Linked DNA regions of Paraglaciecola sp. L3A3. The protein of the gene in region 3 interacts with the protein of the main gene of each other region in a pairwise test. Links are inferred from orthologs where the notes say so. Each region holds a gene or a part of one and is shown on either strand. Other genes may lie near its edges.

Region 1 (8,354 bases), 1.6 Mb from region 3 along the record:
CTCACAGATCGAGACTCAAGCTTAGGTGCAATTTTTTGCATCTTTTGTATATTGAGGATGACAATATCTGAAATTAACGTTTGAGCAGAACTAAAAGAACTATCGGTTATTTTATTACCAAGAGTGGTGTATCCGTCACCTCCGTTGGCAATATAATCAGATGTCGCAACAGTGTAGCTTTTGGTTAAATCGAAAGTTCCCCCCATATGAGTAATTGAGGTAATTCTTTGGCCTACAGGTAACGAACTGGAATAACTAAATTTGAGTCCAGATACATGAGGGAAACGACCTCTAATTAATTCGACTTCACTTATACCATGTTCCAGTGCATCTTTAATTTGCTGGCCAGTGGCGGAAACGACTGTAATACGACTGCGAAAAGGTAGCTCAGTGGCAATATCTCGGCGAGTGATATTGGTATTGGGGGGATATACTTTATTACCACGGATCCCTCCACCATTAATCAATCCAATATCCGTTTTTTCGTGATTTCTAATGATGTCGGTTACAAAATTTGCAAAGGCATTTTCTCCAGTGCGAACAGCCTTGCGTAAGGTGTTGATTTCTGTAGTGGTAGTACCTATTTTTTGATTGAGTAGACGATCTAATCTGTGATTGTAACCAGTAATTTGTAATGCAATATTTGTTTCTTTGGCATAATTCTGTAACTCAACTTCGCTATGGTTAATGATCGCTTTATTTGAGTTTGAATTAGGCCAAGTGAGGTCAAAAATTAGTGCTCTATTATTTTTGCTTAGAGCGTAATTTCTTGGATGAGAAAATGAATTTAGGCTGGCATTATCTCTAGCTGAGCGAGCGTTGATGGCGATATCAATTACCGCAGAATCGAGTAGGTCTAAGTAATATTCTTGTTTTTTCGAATAAACCATGACAACAATTTCGGCTCCTTGCAGTCTAAGCTTTTGTGCTTGCTGTTCAACAAACGAGCGCGATTCAAACACTTTTATTCGTTTTAATAAATATTCTTGTACCACCTCAGATTCAATTATCGACATAAAACCCACTTTGTGACCATTTTTTTCGATCACTACATTTTCTTGTAGCCCCTCTAAATTTTTACTTGTTAATTGGTCAGTGACATTGCTAACTATGATAGGGAAGGCGGCTTCAAAAGAACGCAGCGACAATTCATCTTCAAAATAGCTAAATTCTCTTTTTCTAGCTGTCATGAGATCTGGCTCTAGAGTATTAAGAATATCGATGATATGGGAGCCTCGATCGAAGCTAGACATAGGGCTAGGACCAAGGCTACCTCCACCAAAGGCAAATATAGTACTGTTGCCATTTTGTCTTATCTGCTGCAGTAAGCTATGAAGTTGACTATAACCACTGTCATCATTCTGCGCTATATCAGGCATATTAGCCGCAAAAATTAATTTTAGATGGGCAGAATCTTTCTCTTTTGCCAAACAAGTCTGAGTTAAACAAATATTGCCAATAAGAAATAAAAATAAAGCTATTAACTTTGTCATTTATACTGTGTAGAGAAGAGTGGTGTAGCTATTGTACAAAAAACCGCAATTAACTGTAGGTTAATCGCGGTTTATTTTGTTGAACTTTAGTTCAATAATATGATTAAAGGTCAATAGCCCCAAAAGAATGTCATAAATTCGCAATCGTTTGTTGTTGTTCCTTTAATTTTTCAATTTGCATTGTCATATCGATCAACTTAGCTTGCTCTTTTTCTATAACCGCGGCAGGTGCATTACTAACAAATTTTTCATTCGACAATTTGCCTTGAGTTCGAGCAAAGTCTTTATCGAATTTATCTAAGGCTTTAGCAATACGAGCCAGTTCAGCATCTTTGTCGATTAGACCTGCCATAGGGATCATTATTTCTAAAGAGCCTAATAAAGATGTGGCACAAGCCGGAGCTTGTTCCCCATCTTTTAATGGTGTGGCTGTTTCTAATTTAGCAATAGCTTGCAAGAACAATTGGTTTTCGGCTAATCGTCTATTGTCTTCTGCGGAGGCATTTTTTAACAATACAGACAAAGGTTTGCTTGGCGCTATATCCATTTCTCCACGGATGGTTCTAATAGCTAACACAAAGCCTTTAACCCACTCTAAATCAGCCATAGCACTGGCATCTACTTTAGCTGCATCATATTGAGGATAAGTTTGATTCATTATGGTTGCAGATTGGCACTTGGCTAGAGGCGAAACACTCTGCCAAATCGTTTCAGTGATAAATGGCATAATGGGGTGCATCAATCTAAGTAGTGATTCTAACACTGTCACTAAAGTATGACGTGTACCACGCTGTTGTTGTTCATCGCCTTTAAGAATGACTGGTTTGGTTAATTCAATGTACCAGCCACAGAATTGATCCCAAGTGAATTTGTAAAGAATTTGCGCGGCAATATCAAAACGATAAGTATCCATAGCTTCACGATAAGCTTTAATAGTGTGTTGGTATTCGCCTATTATCCATTTGTCAGCTAAAGATAATTCCATATTGGTATCTGAGCCAAAACCACAATCCTGCTCTTGGGTATTCATTAATACAAAGTTACTCGCGTTCCATAATTTATTACAGAAGTTACGGTAACCTTCTAAACGTTTCATATCCCAATTAATATCACGTCCAGTGGATGCTAATGCTGCTAAGGTAAATCTCAGTGCATCTGTACCGTGTGACTCAATACCGTCAGGGAATTGTTTAGAGGTTTGTTTTTTGATTTTTTCAGCCAACTTAGGCTGCATCATATTACCGGTACGTTTTTCCAGTAATTCGTCTAATGAGATTCCATCGATCATATCTAAAGGATCAATCACATTGCCTTTAGATTTAGACATTTTGTTACCTTCGTCATCGCGAATAAGGCCCGTGACATACACAGTTTTAAAAGGGACTTGTGGTTTACCATTTTCATCTTTAATAAAATGCATTGTCATCATAATCATTCTGGCGACCCAGAAGAAAATAATGTCAAAACCAGTGACAAGCACATCAGTAGGATGGAAGGTTTTTAAATCTTCGGTATTATTTGGCCAACCTAAGGTTGAAAAAGTCCATAAAGCAGATGAGAACCAAGTATCTAATACATCGTCATCTTGCCTAAGTTTAACCTCTTCACCTAAGTTATTCTTCGTCCGTGCTTCAGCTTCATCACGACCAACATAAACATTCCCTTGTTCGTCATACCAAGCTGGGATTCTGTGTCCCCACCATAATTGACGAGAAATACACCAGTCTTGAATATCATTCATCCAAGAGAAATACATATTTTCGTATTGTTTAGGTACAAACTTAATATCGCCATTAGTCACAGCTTCAGTTGCCACTTTTGCTAGTGGTGCAGCGCGCACGTACCATTGATCGGTCAGCATAGGTTCGATGACTACACCGCCTCTATCACCATAAGGTACAGTTAAATCGTGATCTTTGATTTCTTCTAATAAACCGAGTTCTTCAAATTTGCTAACTACGGCTTTACGGGCAGCGAATCTTTCTAAACCTTGGAACTCTTCAGGTAATGCAGAACTTACTGCATCGCTAGCTTCGCCGTTAGTGTCGAATACTTCTGCTTGTTGACGAATTTCTGCAGTAAATGTCAGAATATTGATCATAGGTAATTTATGACGTTTTCCGACTTCGTAATCGTTGAAGTCATGGGCAGGCGTGATTTTCACACAACCTGTGCCTTTTTCCATATCTGCGTGTTCGTCACCAACAATGGGAATGCGACGACCGACCAATGGTAAATCAATGAATTTACCAATTAGAGCTTTGTATCTAGGATCTTCAGGATTAACCGCTACACCTGTATCGCCTAATACGGTTTCAGGGCGTGTGGTGGCAACGACTAAATAATTTTTACCATCGGCTGTTGTTACGCCATCAGCTAATGGATAACGGAAATGCCACATGAAACCTTTTTTATCTTTGTTTTCAACTTCTAGATCAGAAATAGCAGTATGAAGTTTAGGATCCCAGTTAACTAGGCGTTTACCACGATAAATTAAGTCTTCAGAATGTAGCCGAACAAATACTTCATTTACTGCGTTTGATAAACCTTCATCCATAGTAAAACGTTCACGTTCCCAATCAACTGATGCGCCTAAACGACGCATTTGATTAGTGATAGTGTTACCTGACTCTGCTTTCCAATCCCAAATTTTATCGATAAATTTGTCACGGCCTAACTCTTTACGAGTCGGTCCATTTTCGCCGGCTAATTTACGTTCCACGACCATTTGGGTAGCAATACCAGCGTGATCTGTGCCCACTTGCCATAAGGTATTGTTGCCATCCATACGTTTATAACGGGTTAATGCATCCATTATGGTTTGTTGAAAGGCATGTCCCATGTGTAGGCTACCAGTGACGTTTGGCGGCGGGATCATAATACAATAGGGTTCGCCTTCTCCAGACGGTTTAAACTGGCCACTGTCTTCCCACTGTTGATATATATTGTGTTCAATATTTTGTGGATTAAATGTCTTATCCATCGTTACTCTCATTAATAATTGTACTGGCGGCAATGGTATCTAATTGATTACCGGCCGCTCTATATTGTTTGTATCGTTCTCTTGCTTGAGCTTTTAATGTTTCGAGCGCAGGCACAAAATCAATGACTTGTCTAAATCGTTGATGAAAAACGGGAATGGTGTCAGTTAAGTTAATCAACACTGGGCGATTAAACTGACTGGGAGCTTGCCAACATATTTCTACCGGAGCACCGCCAACTGGACCTTCTCCTGCCAAATTATGGGGGACAAAAGCATCGTTGGGTAGTTGCCATAATAGTTCGTCAAACTGTTCGGCTTGTTGTTGGTTTTGACAGTACACTAAACATTTCTGTTTATGGCGATAACTGCGGGTGGCCAACAAACAAGCCAACGCAAAATGCGCTGGCTGATTATGGGTTTCGGCTGTTTCATCTAGTAGGTAAAACGCTACATTAGACATGATAATAATTGGCCTTTTTAAGTATTAAACTAAGTTTAATCTTCGATTTCTATACCTGCTCGGTTCATCAAAAATTGTGACAACATAGGCACCGGTCTACCTGTTGAACCTTTGTTTTTGCCACTCACCCAAGCGGTACCAGCAATATCCATATGCGCCCAGTTATACTTACGGGTAAAACGAGACAAGAAACAGGCAGCGGTTATTGTGCCAGCAGGTCGACCACCAATATTGGCCATATCAGCAAATGGGCTTTCAATTTGTTCTTGGTATTCGTCCCATAAAGGTAAACGCCAAGCTTTATCACCACTTTGTTCAGAGGCATTGATTAATTCGTGGGCTAAAGGATTATGATTACTCATTACACCTGTGGCGTGTTTACCTAAAGCGATAACACATGCACCTGTTAAGGTCGCTACATCTATAACTAATTCAGGATCAAATCGTTCGACATATGTTAATGCGTCACATAAAACTAAGCGTCCTTCGGCATCTGTGTTTAGTACTTCTACTGTTTGTCCGGACATAGTGGTTAATATATCACCTGGACGATAGGCATTAGCATCCGGCATATTTTCACAGCCTGCTAATATCCCCACTATATTGATAGGCAGGTTTAGCTCAGAGATGGTGTGCATAGCGCCCAACACACCTGCTGCTCCGCCCATGTCGTATTTCATTTCATCCATACCTTCACCAGGCTTGATGGAAATACCACCTGAATCAAAGGTTAAACCTTTGCCAACAAGTACGATTGGAGCTTGCCCTGCAGGTCCGCCATTATGTTCCATGATTGTCATAATCGATTCGTTAACTGAACCACGGCCAACGGCTAAATAGGAATGCATGCCCAAGGCGTCCATTTGTTTTTCATTCACAGAGCTGACTTGTAAATTTGCATAGGTTTCGGCAAATTGTTCAGCTTGTTTTAACAAATAAGCAGGGTTACAAATATTAGGTGGCATGTTGGCCACATCTTTAGCCGTTTTGCTTCCTGCAGATATAGCTAAACCATGAGCAAGGGCTTTTTCACCAATAGGTAACTCACGACGAGTAGGCACATTAAAGACAATTTTACGTAAAGGGCGACGTAACTCACCTTTTTTGGTTTTAAGTTGTAAAAAGGTATATAAAGAATCTTGCGTCGCTTCGACTGCTTGGCGTACTTTCCAGTAGGTATCTCGGCCTTTTACATGTAATTCAGTTAAAAAGCTAACCGCTTCCATCGAGCCAGTTTCATTTAAGGTTTTTATGGTTTTAGAAATGATTTGTTTGTACTGACGTTCGTCCAACTCACGCTCTTTACCACAGCCTACTAATAATACCCTTTCACTAAGAATATTAGGTACATGATGGAGCAATAACATTTGACCGGCTTGACCTTCTAAGTCTCCTCGTCTAAGTAAATTGCTGATGTAACCTTCACTGATGATATCAAGTTGTTCGGCAACTGAAGTTAAGCGTCTAGGTTCAAATACACCTACGACAATACATGCGCTGCGTTGTTTTTCCGGGCTACCACTTTTAACGCTAAATTCCACTATTATTCCTCGGTGTTATGACGTAACGATTAATATTGTATTAGTTAATTTTCATGCCTTTTTTATTTATTAGAAAGGCATGATTGGGTAATACAGCAATAATATTGTAAGATTAACCTTAGCCAGACTTAATCTGTAAACTTAAAGGGGTTTTAGACCCTAAATTTGGGCTTTTTTTAAATTAAACTTGTGAAAACGTTAAGTTTACTTAAAAATTCCCATTGTTCCACTAAAAATACTACTTTTCCTATGGATGTATTGTGCTTATTTTCCGTTATTTGGTTGTAGAAACCTTAAAATCTCAAGTAGCAGTTTTTATGTTACTGATGGCAATTTTTATTACACAAAAATTTGTTCGTGTATTGGCTGAAGCGTCAAATGGCGAAATACCTGCTGGCTTAGTGTTAGGTTTTCTAGCCTTAAGTATGCCGGTATTGGCATCGTTGATTTTACCATTAAGTTTATTTCTAGGCATTATGCTGGCTCATGGCAGATTATATGTCGATAGTGAGATGAGTGTGATGAGAGCTTGCGGAATTAGCGAGTGGTATATCACTCGGGTGATGATGGTGTTAGCAGTGACAATGTCATTAGTTACCGCGGTATTAACTATGTGGTTAGCGCCATTGTCGGTAGAAAATGAATATCAATTAGAAGATAAACTTGGCGCACAAAGTGGCTTAACCTCCTTGATTCCAGGCCGATTTCAGCAAACAGATAATCAGCAAGCGGTTATTTTTGTACATGATATAGATAGTGGCGAAAATGCTCTCAACAAAGTGTTCTTAGCGCAAAGAGATGTTGGCTCTGAAGATGTTCGTATTGTATATGCAAGTAAAGGAGGAGTCAGGGCAGAAAAAAATGGTTCTGAAAAGCTCATCTTAAACCAAGGAAAACAATATGAAGGAAAGTTGGGACGACAAGATTATCGAGTGATTGAGTTTGATGAATATCAAATTCAAATAGCCGAAAAACAAGCAGAGAAAAAGCGTCGTAAGTTAACGGCTTACACAACCAAAGACTTAGTTCAAGATAACTCTATTGAAGCAATTGCTGAATTACATTGGCGAATTGCCATACCTTTGTCACTGCCTTTTTTGGTGCTGATTGCTGTGCCATTAAGTGCTGCTAATCCTAGACAAGGTAGATTTGGTAAAATGTTTCCAGCTTTAATGTTGTATCTAGGTTATTTCTTATTATTAATGGCAGGACGTAAAGCTTTGGAAGATGGTAATATTCCGCCTCAGTTAGGCTTGTGGTGGGTGCATGGTGTGTTATTGCTGATTGGCGCAATATTAATCCTCAAAGGTCGCCCATTTGGTGTCAAACTGCGGGCTAGGCTACGAGGAGATTTACGTGTTTAAAATTCTTGATATTTATATCGCTCGTACCTTACTTGCCACCACAGCTATGAGCTTAAGTGTTTTAGTGGGCTTAAGCGCCTTGATTAAGTTTATCGAACAAATGAAACAAGTGGGGCGGGGTAGTTATGATATGACTACCGCTGGTATTTATGTTTTATTGAGTTTACCTCGGGAAATTGAACAATTCTTTCCTATGGCAACGTTAATTGGTGGCCTCATTGGTATGGGGATCCTTGCCAGTAATAGTGAGCTGGTGGTGATGCAATCGGCAGGGCAAAGTCGTTGGAATATCATCACCTCGGCAATGAAATCCGCTTTATTAATGGTGCTGTTTGTTATGTCAATTGGTGAATGGGTTGCACCTTTTACCGAGACCAAAGCTAAAGAAATACGAACTCAGGCTATTTCTGGTGGTAGCTTGTTTGCAGCCGACCGATTAACTTGGGCTAAAGATGGTGACAATTTTGTCAGTATAGGTGAAGTTGTCGACCGAGATAACCTCAGAGATATCAA
Region 2 (2,796 bases), 2.6 Mb from region 3 along the record:
ATCAGGTGTTTTATAAGCAGCAATACCACCGGTAATGCCCAAAAGTATATTGGTATCTTTAAATTGCATAGGTAATTTGTTACGACATTAACTAAGTCAGATAAGTGACATTATTGGCTGGATCGTGTTCCTTTTGCTAGGCTTATTTTCTACTTAGTTAAAAACTAATCACTTTATTTTTTAATATTAAGGCAGGGACGCATGAAAATTACCGATTGGCCTAAACAAGATCGGCCCAGAGAAAAGTTGCTTTCTCATGGGGCTGGCTCTTTATCTGATTCAGAATTACTGGCTATCTTTTTACGCACAGGCATTGCTGGCTGTAGCGTATTGGAGCTTGCTCAACATATGCTGAATGAGTTTGGTAGTTTACGCTCATTATTTAAGGCAACTGAACAAGAGTTCTGTCAGGTAAAAGGTCTGGGGCAAGCCAAATATGTGCAGCTACAGGCGTGTTTAGAAATGAGTCAGCGTTTTATGGCTGAGAAATTATCGAGAGAAAACTCCTTCAATTCTGTAGAGCAAACCCAAGCGTATTTAATTGCTAAATTACGTGATCAACCTCATGAAGTGTTTGCTATGTTGTTACTCGATAGCCAGCACAGACTCATTACTTTTCGTCCTATGTTCTACGGCACTATAGACAGTGCGTCTGTTTACCCTAGGGTATTAGTACAGCAAGCGTTAAAAGATAATGCTGCAGCGGTGATACTGGCCCATAATCACCCATCTGGTGTGGCTGAACCTAGTCAAGCAGATAAGAGCATTACTAAACGTATAGTGGATGCTTTTAGTTTATTAGACATTAAAGTGTTAGACCATTTTGTGATAGGTGACGGAGTGGCAGTGTCATTTGCACAAAGGGGACTAATCTAGTCGTAATATTTACATATTTGCCAGTATTTCTGCCAGAAACAACAAAATAGCGGTTTTTATACACATTATTCTTGAACTGATTTTGAATTTGCTGTATAAAATGCGCCCTCTTGTAATAGCGTTAACTGAGCTGAATTTAATAGTGTTTAATTAAATCGGAGTCAGAGCTAAAATTTTTTAGATTGTTTGGAGACAGGCCATGGCCAAAGTATGTCAAGTTACTGGCAAGCGTCCAGCGGTAGGTAACAACCGTTCACACGCAAAAAATTCGACTCGTCGTCGTTTTTTGCCAAATCTTCAATCTCACCGTTTTTGGGTTGAGAGTGAAAACCGTTTCGTGAAATTGCGTTTATCTGTTAAAGGTATGCGTATTATTGATAAAAAAGGTATCGATACAGTATTAGCTGATATGCGTGCCGACGGTGTTAAAATTTAAGGAACCAGATTATGCGTGATAAAATTAAATTAGTATCTAGTGCTGGTACCGGTTTTTACTACACTACAGATAAAAACAAACGTAATATGCCTGGCAAAATGGAGATCAAAAAGTTTGATCCTAAAATTCGTCAGCACGTTTTGTTTAAAGAAGCCAAAATCAAGTAATTTATTGGTTTTGTCTCCTGAAGAACCCGGCTTTTAGTCGGGTTTTTTGCGTTCAAAGCATATGTCATACTTATTTATAAATTGATTACTTGTTATTATCTCTATGATTAGACTTTCTCAGCGAGGCTGGAACAACGTTATTATTTTCACTACCTTGATTTTGATCTTGTTATTCAATTTCAGTAGTGATTTTTTGAATCGAGGCTTAGATGATACAATTACTCGTACTAGCTTGATCCCTTCGGACTGGGTTGTTACCACCATAGAGTTTGAGCAAGATACAGTAGAACGTATTGGTCAAGGTTGGCGTTCTAAATCCGGCTCTTTAAACCTTGATGATTTAAACCTGTTAGTCAGTCATTGGCAAAATGCTCAAGTGCAGTTATTTGATTCAGAGCTTAATTGGCAAGCAGACAGCCAAGTTGTTAAGTTGTGGTTTGTAGGCCAAGCCGAGCCCATCGAATATTCTTTTTTATCTTTTGCCGATAAAACGCTGGTTAAATTTGAACAGCAAACTTATATGTTAATCAGTCCTGACTTCACATCTTTACTTGTAGATAACTAAAACATGCCAGAATTACCAGAAGTCGAAGTGAGCCGTTTAGGTATCACTCCCCACTTAGAAAAACAAATAATAGAACAAATCATAGTACGCCAGCCCAAGTTACGTTGGCCTGTACCAGATAATGTTTATTTGGCCGAAGGATTGATGATTGATTCGATTCGTCGTCGGGCTAAGTATTTATTACTGGATACCAGTAAAGGCAGTATTGTTTTGCATTTAGGCATGTCGGGTAAGCTCTGTGTGGTGGATAGTGATACAGAAATTAAAAAGCATGATCACATTGACATTGTTATGCAGAACGGTGTGTGTTTGCGTTTTAATGACGCTCGTAGGTTTGGTTCTTGCTTATGGCAGGGGATTAATGAGCCGCAACTAAGTTTATTGGCTTCTCTTGGCCCTGAGCCGTTGACGGATGACTTTGATGGTACAAGATTGTATGAGTTATCACGGAATAAATCTGTGGCAGTGAAAAACTTTATTATGGACAATAAAGTAGTAGTGGGTGTGGGCAATATCTACGCTAATGAGTCTTTATTTATTGCTGGGATTGACCCACGAAAACCAGCGAATAAAATCACTAAAAAACGATATTTAGCCTTAGCCGAAATTATTAAAAAAGTATTGGCTAGTGCCATAGCACAAGGCGGCACTACCTTAAAAGACTTTATGCAAGCTGATGGCAAACCAGGCTATTTTGCTCAGCAGTTATTAGTGTATGGCAGAGCGGGTGAAAATTGTGATGCTTGTCTAAC
Region 3 (7,454 bases):
CCCCCTATATTCAGGAATGGATCTTCGCAAGAATTATTAAGTTAATCTCTTTATGATAAAACTCAAACCGATACATATCATTTGTCTGAAATTGGTCATTCATTGTTTGGCATTATTACCTATATTGCTCACTTATTACCAAGCAATTAACGATAAATTAGGAGCCGATCCAGTAGAGGCCATTCTACATTTCACAGGTATAGGCGCATTTAATTTATTGTTATTGTCTTTACTGGTGTCGCCGATGGCTAAATTCACTCGGCAAGCACTATTAATCAGGATAAGACGCTTATTGGGTTTATATGCCTTTCTTTATGCGCTGTGTCATTTTGTCAGTTATATTGTATTTGAATTACAATTTGAATGGTCATTGTTATTGTCAGAAATAATTAAACGGCCTTATATTACAGTAGGTTTTTTGGCTTTTTTAATCCTCAGTGTATTAACCCTCACATCAACTCAATTCATGCAGCGAAAGATGGGCAGAAAATGGCAACAATTACACAACTGGGTTTATCTAGCAGGCTTATTAGTTGCACTACATTTTATCTGGTCGGTTAAATCAGACATGATCGAGCCCTTGATTTATTGGACTATATTGTTAATTTTACTCAATCTCAGAAGAAAAAAATTATTAAAATACGTTAATCGAAGTTCTGCCAACAAAGTTAAATAGACTAGAAAATCAAAATAACGGTTGTGTTTAAAGGATTCAATCGCCCTGCTCTTTTCGGTAACTTAGACTTTCACCAATAAAGTACAAAATTTCCACAAAAAACACTTGCATGTTTATTTATACAGTACTACTGTATATCCAACCACTGTATATAACATCACCAATGAGATTTAAATTATGGCAAGTGTTCACGCAATTTCAAATACAACACAAATTGTTTCTACATTACAGATCCCAGCTAAACAGACGCAACTACAACTCGATATAGATTTTGCATTACCTCAAAAGTGGACTTACTTACTAGCTAATCATATACGTTTTTCTGAAAAACAGGCTTACAGTATATGTTTACCTAAACCTGATAATGCCAAGTTGCACGTTTGGGTTGAAAAAATAGTCAGCAGTGGTCAATGCGAGCGGATTTTTATTGAACAACTATCTGTAGATGAAGTTAGCTTTAAACGTATCAAACAAGTTTGTATCGAAAATAATGTCACTTTAGTTAGTTTAATACACCAAGAAGATATGTATAACAATGTAGTTAAAGGACCATGGCTACAATCTAGTTAACTATGGATTTCACTGTAAACTATTGACTCAAAACAGTCTTATCATCTAGGCTGGGCGCATAACCCAGCTACCCATGCTTTTAATGAATACAACTCAACCCTGTCACTGTCAAAGTAATTTACCATTTATCGCCTGCTGCCAACCTTACATTGACGGAGATAAAGCAGCCCCTACAGCCGAAAAACTGATGCGTTCTCGTTTTAGTGCTTATGTTTTACAAAATTACGATTATATTCTAAAAACATATGCCGAAAAAAATCGGAAGGACTTATTCATTGAACAGTTAAAACAAGATTCAATCGATACTGAATGGTTATCTTTACAAGTTTTACATCACTCTAGCAAACAAAAAACAGCACAAGTAGAATTTAAAGCATATTATCAAATCGGCCAGCAACTTTATCTAATGCATGAATTATCTAATTTTATCTTTGAAAATGACCAGTGGCTTTACACCACTGGCACTATGTTAAAAGGCAGCGGTAAATACCAACAACAAAGAAATGATCCTTGTTTATGCTCAAGTGGAAAAAAGTTTAAAAAATGTTGTGGCAAATAGTAGAACCCAAGAAAGTACTCTACTCTGCCGATGTCCAGATAGCCGCGCTATCGACTTTTCCACCATAGATAATTTGATGTTTGATATCAATACCATCCATGCTTGGTACTTTAAATAACATTTCAAAATTATTGTATGAAGAAAGCTTATTTTGACTAATTTGGGTTTCAAATTCTTGGGATGACAAATCAGCTTCATTGGTCATAAACCAACTAACTTGCATAATAGATGGATCTGAAAATCCCGACATAATATAAATTAAGTTGTCTCTGGGGCCATCCATTTTAGCGAATAATCCGTAATCAGTATAACCTTCACTAATGTTGTCCGGAGACGAGTAAGTTTTTGAGGAATCGGCATTTGTTAACACTAAATTATGTTTATCAATTTTAAAATGCGAACCTTTAAAGTACTCCTCTAAAATACCCATTGCATTCAATGGGCCTAGATAAATAATATCAAAAGACCTTAAGTGATAGGCACTAATTTCTGACGCGATCCGATAATTAACGCGTTTTTTACTATCGAGTATATTAAAAACATTTTTTAAAGCAATGCTGCTACCTTTGGTTACTAACTTTTGCCGATAACCAAATGTGGCATTGGGATGTTCAGGATATTGTTGCAGATATTGTTTAAGTTCTTCATCTGAGTTGATATTAGGGTCTAGCACAGTCCTGCGTCTATTCAGTTCTTTATTGAACTCAGAAAAGTTATATATATCCCCTAACACTATCATAACTGGCTTCTCTGAAGCTTCTAGTTCAGACCAAACATTATGCCTTTTGACTATGACTTTTTCTGCTTCAAGTTCAGTATCAAACCAATAAAACACAGCAAACAAATTGATTATCACAGAGATACAAAGTAATCCTGCAACTAACAGAATTTTATTCGACTTATTATCAACTTGTTGTTCAGCTGCCATGTTCGGCTCAGCAGATACTATTGAAGGCGAAGGAACAATATCCTTATTTTTCTTAAAAGATAAACGGTAGGCTCCCACGGGAATAGAGATATAGAATTTTTCACTACTGCCTTCTTGCAGATAAAAATTTTCTAATTTTTTACGCAAATTTGAAATATTAACTCTTACGGTTGAATCTTCGGCGGGATTAAAATCTTCACTTTTACCAAAGACATCAACAGCAATTTCTATTTCTTTTGGCGCATTATAATCGGTGGAGTTTCCTTCGATTACAGGCAATTCTCGATTCAATAAATATTCGAGCAATTTTTGCTGATTTTTAGAACGTCCAATTACACCATTGGTTAATAGTTCAAGTTGAGCAAGGGCATCTTCTTTTGAAGGGAAGTAACTATTTTCTATCACTAATTAACCTTTATTCCGTAATATTATTTTCATTTCACTAAAGCTAAACATCTGTGTTTACAGAGTTAGATCTAAGTACTTCATATACAAGATGTTAAGTTACGTAAGAGACTCACTAAATTTAATAAGCGATACTTTATATTAGATTGCTTACTTTGCCTAACATTAACAAACAGTTAAGAGGTTTTACAAATAAAATCATTTACTTAACATCAAATAAATCATAAAAATTCTGAGTGGTGACCTGAGCTAATTCAGCCAGACTAATACCTTTTAACTGAGCAATGAATTCTGCCACTTCACGAACATAGCCAGGCTGATTTTTCTTTCCTCGGTAAGGAACCGGCGCTAACCAAGGCGAATCAGTTTCAATAAGCAGTTTATCTAATGGGATTTGTTTTACTACCTCTTGTAGTTCCGTCGCCGTCTTAAAAGTCACTATACCTGAAATTGAAATATAGAAACCTAATTCGATTGCTGATTGCGCCATAGCCAAATCTTCAGTAAAACAATGTAACACACCTTTCGTTTCAGGTGCTTTATATTGCTTTAATAATTCAATGGTATCTTGACGGGCATCACGAGTATGAATAATTAATGGTTTTTTCAGTTGATTGGCCACTTTAATATGATCAATAAATGATGTTAGTTGTACTTCTTTCGTTTCAGCACTATAAAAATAGTCTAACCCTGTCTCTCCAATAGCCACCACTTCTGGGCTGTCTGCCATGGCCAAAAGCTCTGCATAACTGCAAGCATCTTCTTGGTGCAAAGGATGTACACCACAAGAAACAGATACTTCATCAAAATGCTGAACGGTTTCACGCATTTTTGGGTAATCTTTAACTGAAACAGACACGCACAAAAAATGTTCTACTCCTCGATTTTTGGCAAACTTAATAACTTCTGCCAATTCTTCTGGGCTTTTATCTAATCTGTCCAAATGGCAATGTGAATCTACAAACACCTTTAAAAACTCCTTTCGCTTATTAATATGATGGGATGAGAGATATCGCAGTTAACAAGCCTGCGAGTTGTAGTATTTTATTAACACCTGGATTTCTAAGTTGTTGAGATATCTTGGTTGCCTTTTTTTCAACCGCATAGAGATTAACGACTACAGTATGATTATTGACTAAACTCACTTGTTCTCTCACCCAAAATTGACTCCACTTAATCACTTTATCAGTATGTTCTTGCCACTCAATCGCCAAGCTAGTAGCACTTTTGTGGCCACTTGTTAACTCAACAATTCCCTGTTTGAACAACTCAAAAGTAAATTTTTGTTCTTGCTGTAATTCATCTAATAAAGCTAAAGGTCTAGCAGCAAACAATTTAGCAAATTGAGGATCTATTGCCCCCGCATATTGAGTACGAACCCAGTTAATTGAAGTATTAAAATCAGGGCTGGGTAAAATCAATTTTTCACATCGGCTTTTAATGGTGGGTAAAATTCGCTCAGGTTTAGCTGTGGTTAACAATATAAAAGTACTAGAGGTAGGCTCCTCTAAAGTTTTTAATAAAGCGTTAGCACTTGACTCAGTCATAGTATCAGCATGATGAATAATCAGCACTTTTACGCCAGACATCTGCGCTGAACCAACTAATTTTTTAATTGCATCCCTGATTAAATCTACACCTATCTGTTTTTCTGATTCTACTTGGTGTAAATCAGGATGGGTAGATGCTGCATTCAAGCGACATGACTGACAAGTTCCACATGTTTTATCGAGTTGCGGATTGGCACAAAGTAATAGCTCGGCTAAATTCAGCACAAATTTTGTTTTACCTAAACCAGAAGGGCCTTGAACCAGAATGGCATGGTGTAATTTTTTACCTGCAATTCTTTCACTTAGTTGCAAAAACGTTTTGCTAAGCCAAGGATACACTTATTGCTCCAAAAATTGTTTGATTGCTAATCTAATGTCTTGATGCACTTTTTCTAATGTTTGCATGGTATTAATCACCACACAATTTTTATCTTCTGCGGCAATCGCTAAATATTCAGTTCGGGTACGTTCAAAGAAGCTCAGATCTTCTTGTTCTATTCTATCTAGCTCCCCTCGTCCTTTAGCCCGTTTTAATCCCTCTTTAGGATCTACATCTAAATACAAGGTAAAGTCAGGCTCAAATCCATTTAAAGTAATGCGTCGTAATGATTCAATCATTTCGTTATTAATGCCTCTACCGCCACCTTGGTATGCTCTCGATGACATATCATGTCTGTCACCTAGCACCCAGTTTCCTTGTTGTAAATTCGGTAAAATAACATTTTGTACTAACTGTGCTCTGGCGGCGTACATTAATAACAGCTCAGCTTCTATTGTGACTTTTTCGTTAGGCCAATCACTTTTTACACATTCGCGAATGGCTTCTGCCATTGCTGTACCACCTGGTTCCCGTGTATTCGCAAGATTATGCCCTGCTGATTTTATAGCGTTACTAATAATAGACACTGCGGTACTTTTACCAGCACCTTCTAATCCTTCAATTACAATAAACTTGCCTTTAGCCTGCAAAATTTTCTCTCTTACTTATTTAATTGATACTTGCGTACTGCAAGGTTATGTTCTTGCAATGTCACTGAAAATTGATGACTTCCATCACCCTTCGATACAAAATACAACTCATCTGTAGATAAAGGATTTAATGCGGCATCTATGGCTAACTTACTCGGCATAGCAATAGGAGTGGGCGGTAAACCTTTTATGACATAGGTATTATAAGGAGTCGCAGTTTTCAAATCTTTACGACGAATATCACCATCAAAATCATGGCCCATACCATAAATAACAGTTGGATCAGTTTGTAGGCGCATATTTAATTTTAATCGATTAACAAATACACCGGCAATTCTCGGTCGTTCAGCAGCTACCCCAGTTTCTTTTTCAATAATCGAGGCCATGATCAGAGCGTCATAAGGTGTTTCGTAAGGTAAATCTAAATCACGAGTAAACCATGCCTGTTGTAAATAAACTTGCATTTGTTGATAGGCTCTTTTTACCAAGTCAATTGCAGCAGTTTGTGCCGTAAAACTATAAGTATCAGGTAATAACAATCCCTCAAGAGAGTTATATTCAATACTTTGGATAAATCCTTGAACTTGGTTATCAATATATTCTTTGTCAGCTAATCTAGAATTTTGTTTTATACTCACTAACCAATCTTGCCAACGAAGTCCTTCTACTAAACTAATAGAAAATTGCGTTTCTTTACCGCTAACAAACAGCTGAAGTGCTTCTAGTGCAGTCATACTCGGCAATAATTGATAGGTGCCCGCTTTAATATTTGCCAATTCAGGCTGTAGTTTTAAACGCACTTGTAGGCCAATATTGTCAGTCAAGATATCCATAGTTTTTAGTTTATTAAGCACTTGCTTAGATGATTGACCAGATTTCACTTCAAACAGTGTGGCTGTTTCTAGATTAACTGCTTTATGTATCTGTTGTTCAAAATAATAGGCAACCGAAAGCCCCCCTATACCTAGTAACAACATTAAAATGAATAAATATTTAATTATGTTATAAAATTTCATTAAATATACAATCCTTGTTCAGTGCGGTGTTTGTCTATCCATGACTGAAATAAACGTGTTTGTTGTACCTTCGGAACGTTAATTTGTTTATCTGAACATGGATTATATAAGCAAGAAACGGGTACCAATCCCATTAAACAATTACAGATAAACATTTCTTCAATATTAAGTAAGTCGCTCGGTCTTTGGCTAACAATATTAACCTCTATATCGTTATCATGTAATACGGCTAATACTTGATTGCGCATTACACCTTCTACCCCAGAACCTGATAAATTAGGGGTATACCATTGATGATTTTCTTTCCAAAAAATATTAGCCATGGAACTTTCAATGATAACCCCATCAGTATCACAAACTAAGGCATCGTCGAATGATGTAGATAATAACGCTTTTTTGACCAATACCTGTTCAAGTCGATTGAGATGTTTTATGCCAGCTAATATGGGTTGTTTTGCCAATAAGATAGGACTCACAGTTAAAGGGAGCCCAGTATTTTTCCATTGACTATAAAATTCAGGGTATGGATGATGAGTAATGATAAAGTTAGCATTATTAGATCCCGCAGGAGAGTAACCTCGTCCACCTTCTCCTCTGGTAATAATAATTTTTATGACTAAGGCGTTAACTTCTGAGCTGACATCATTTAGAGAGTCTTTAATTGACTGAGTCAACTTAGCCCAAGCTGTAAAATCTATATATAAAATTCGACAGGCTTTTTTTAAACGTTGTATGTGGGCATCATAAAATTCTAAACAACCATGACGATATGCAATGGTAG

Evidence for each region.
Region 1: the proteins of holB (region 3) and GQR87_RS02940 interact in binary tests that used the Escherichia coli proteins (3 or more experiments, as listed by UniProt). The link is inferred for Paraglaciecola sp. L3A3 from one-to-one orthologs.
Region 2: the proteins of holB (region 3) and rpmB interact in binary tests that used the Escherichia coli proteins (3 or more experiments, as listed by UniProt). The link is inferred for Paraglaciecola sp. L3A3 from one-to-one orthologs.

Annotation. Positions count from the first base shown.
Region 1 is NZ_CP047023.1:700,020-708,373, forward strand. Bases 3,203-5,965 are described here. They hold GQR87_RS02940 (DNA polymerase III subunit chi), read right to left. Parts: upstream 4,937-5,965; coding sequence 4,469-4,936; downstream 3,203-4,468. Other genes in these bases: GQR87_RS02935 (valine--tRNA ligase), read right to left, coding at 3,203-4,476; pepA (leucyl aminopeptidase), read right to left, coding at 4,972-5,965. Outside these bases: GQR87_RS02930 (bifunctional UDP-sugar hydrolase/5'-nucleotidase), read right to left, coding at 1-1,493; more of GQR87_RS02935, read right to left, coding at 1,624-3,202; more of pepA, read right to left, coding at 5,966-6,477; LPS export ABC transporter permease LptF, read left to right, coding at 6,738-7,841; LPS export ABC transporter permease LptG, read left to right, coding at 7,834-8,354. UniProt on the Escherichia coli protein: Part of the beta sliding clamp loading complex, which hydrolyzes ATP to load the beta clamp onto primed DNA to form the DNA replication pre-initiation complex.
Region 2 is NZ_CP047023.1:4,937,068-4,939,863, reverse strand. The notes cover bases 1-2,693. They hold rpmB (50S ribosomal protein L28), read left to right. Parts: upstream 1-1,075; coding sequence 1,076-1,312; downstream 1,313-2,693. Other genes in these bases: mutM (bifunctional DNA-formamidopyrimidine glycosylase/DNA-(apurinic or apyrimidinic site) lyase), read left to right, coding at 2,048-2,693; GQR87_RS20520 (hypothetical protein), read left to right, coding at 1,583-2,044; rpmG (50S ribosomal protein L33), read left to right, coding at 1,324-1,479; radC (DNA repair protein RadC), read left to right, coding at 202-876; coaBC (bifunctional phosphopantothenoylcysteine decarboxylase/phosphopantothenate--cysteine ligase CoaBC), read right to left, coding at 1-69. Outside these bases: more of mutM, read left to right, coding at 2,694-2,796.
Region 3 is NZ_CP047023.1:2,320,520-2,327,973, reverse strand. What follows is about bases 3,078-6,009. They hold holB (DNA polymerase III subunit delta'), read right to left. Parts: upstream 5,028-6,009; coding sequence 4,128-5,027; downstream 3,078-4,127. Other genes in these bases: mltG (endolytic transglycosylase MltG), read right to left, coding at 5,669-6,009; tmk (dTMP kinase), read right to left, coding at 5,028-5,657; GQR87_RS09725 (TatD family hydrolase), read right to left, coding at 3,341-4,105; GQR87_RS09730 (hypothetical protein), read right to left, coding at 3,078-3,138. Outside these bases: protein-methionine-sulfoxide reductase catalytic subunit MsrP, read left to right, coding at 1-40; protein-methionine-sulfoxide reductase heme-binding subunit MsrQ, read left to right, coding at 53-676; GQR87_RS09740 (hypothetical protein), read left to right, coding at 854-1,246; GQR87_RS09735 (YchJ family protein), read left to right, coding at 1,329-1,805; more of GQR87_RS09730, read right to left, coding at 1,825-3,077; more of mltG, read right to left, coding at 6,010-6,673; pabC (aminodeoxychorismate lyase), read right to left, coding at 6,673-7,454. UniProt on the Escherichia coli protein: Part of the beta sliding clamp loading complex, which hydrolyzes ATP to load the beta clamp onto primed DNA to form the DNA replication pre-initiation complex.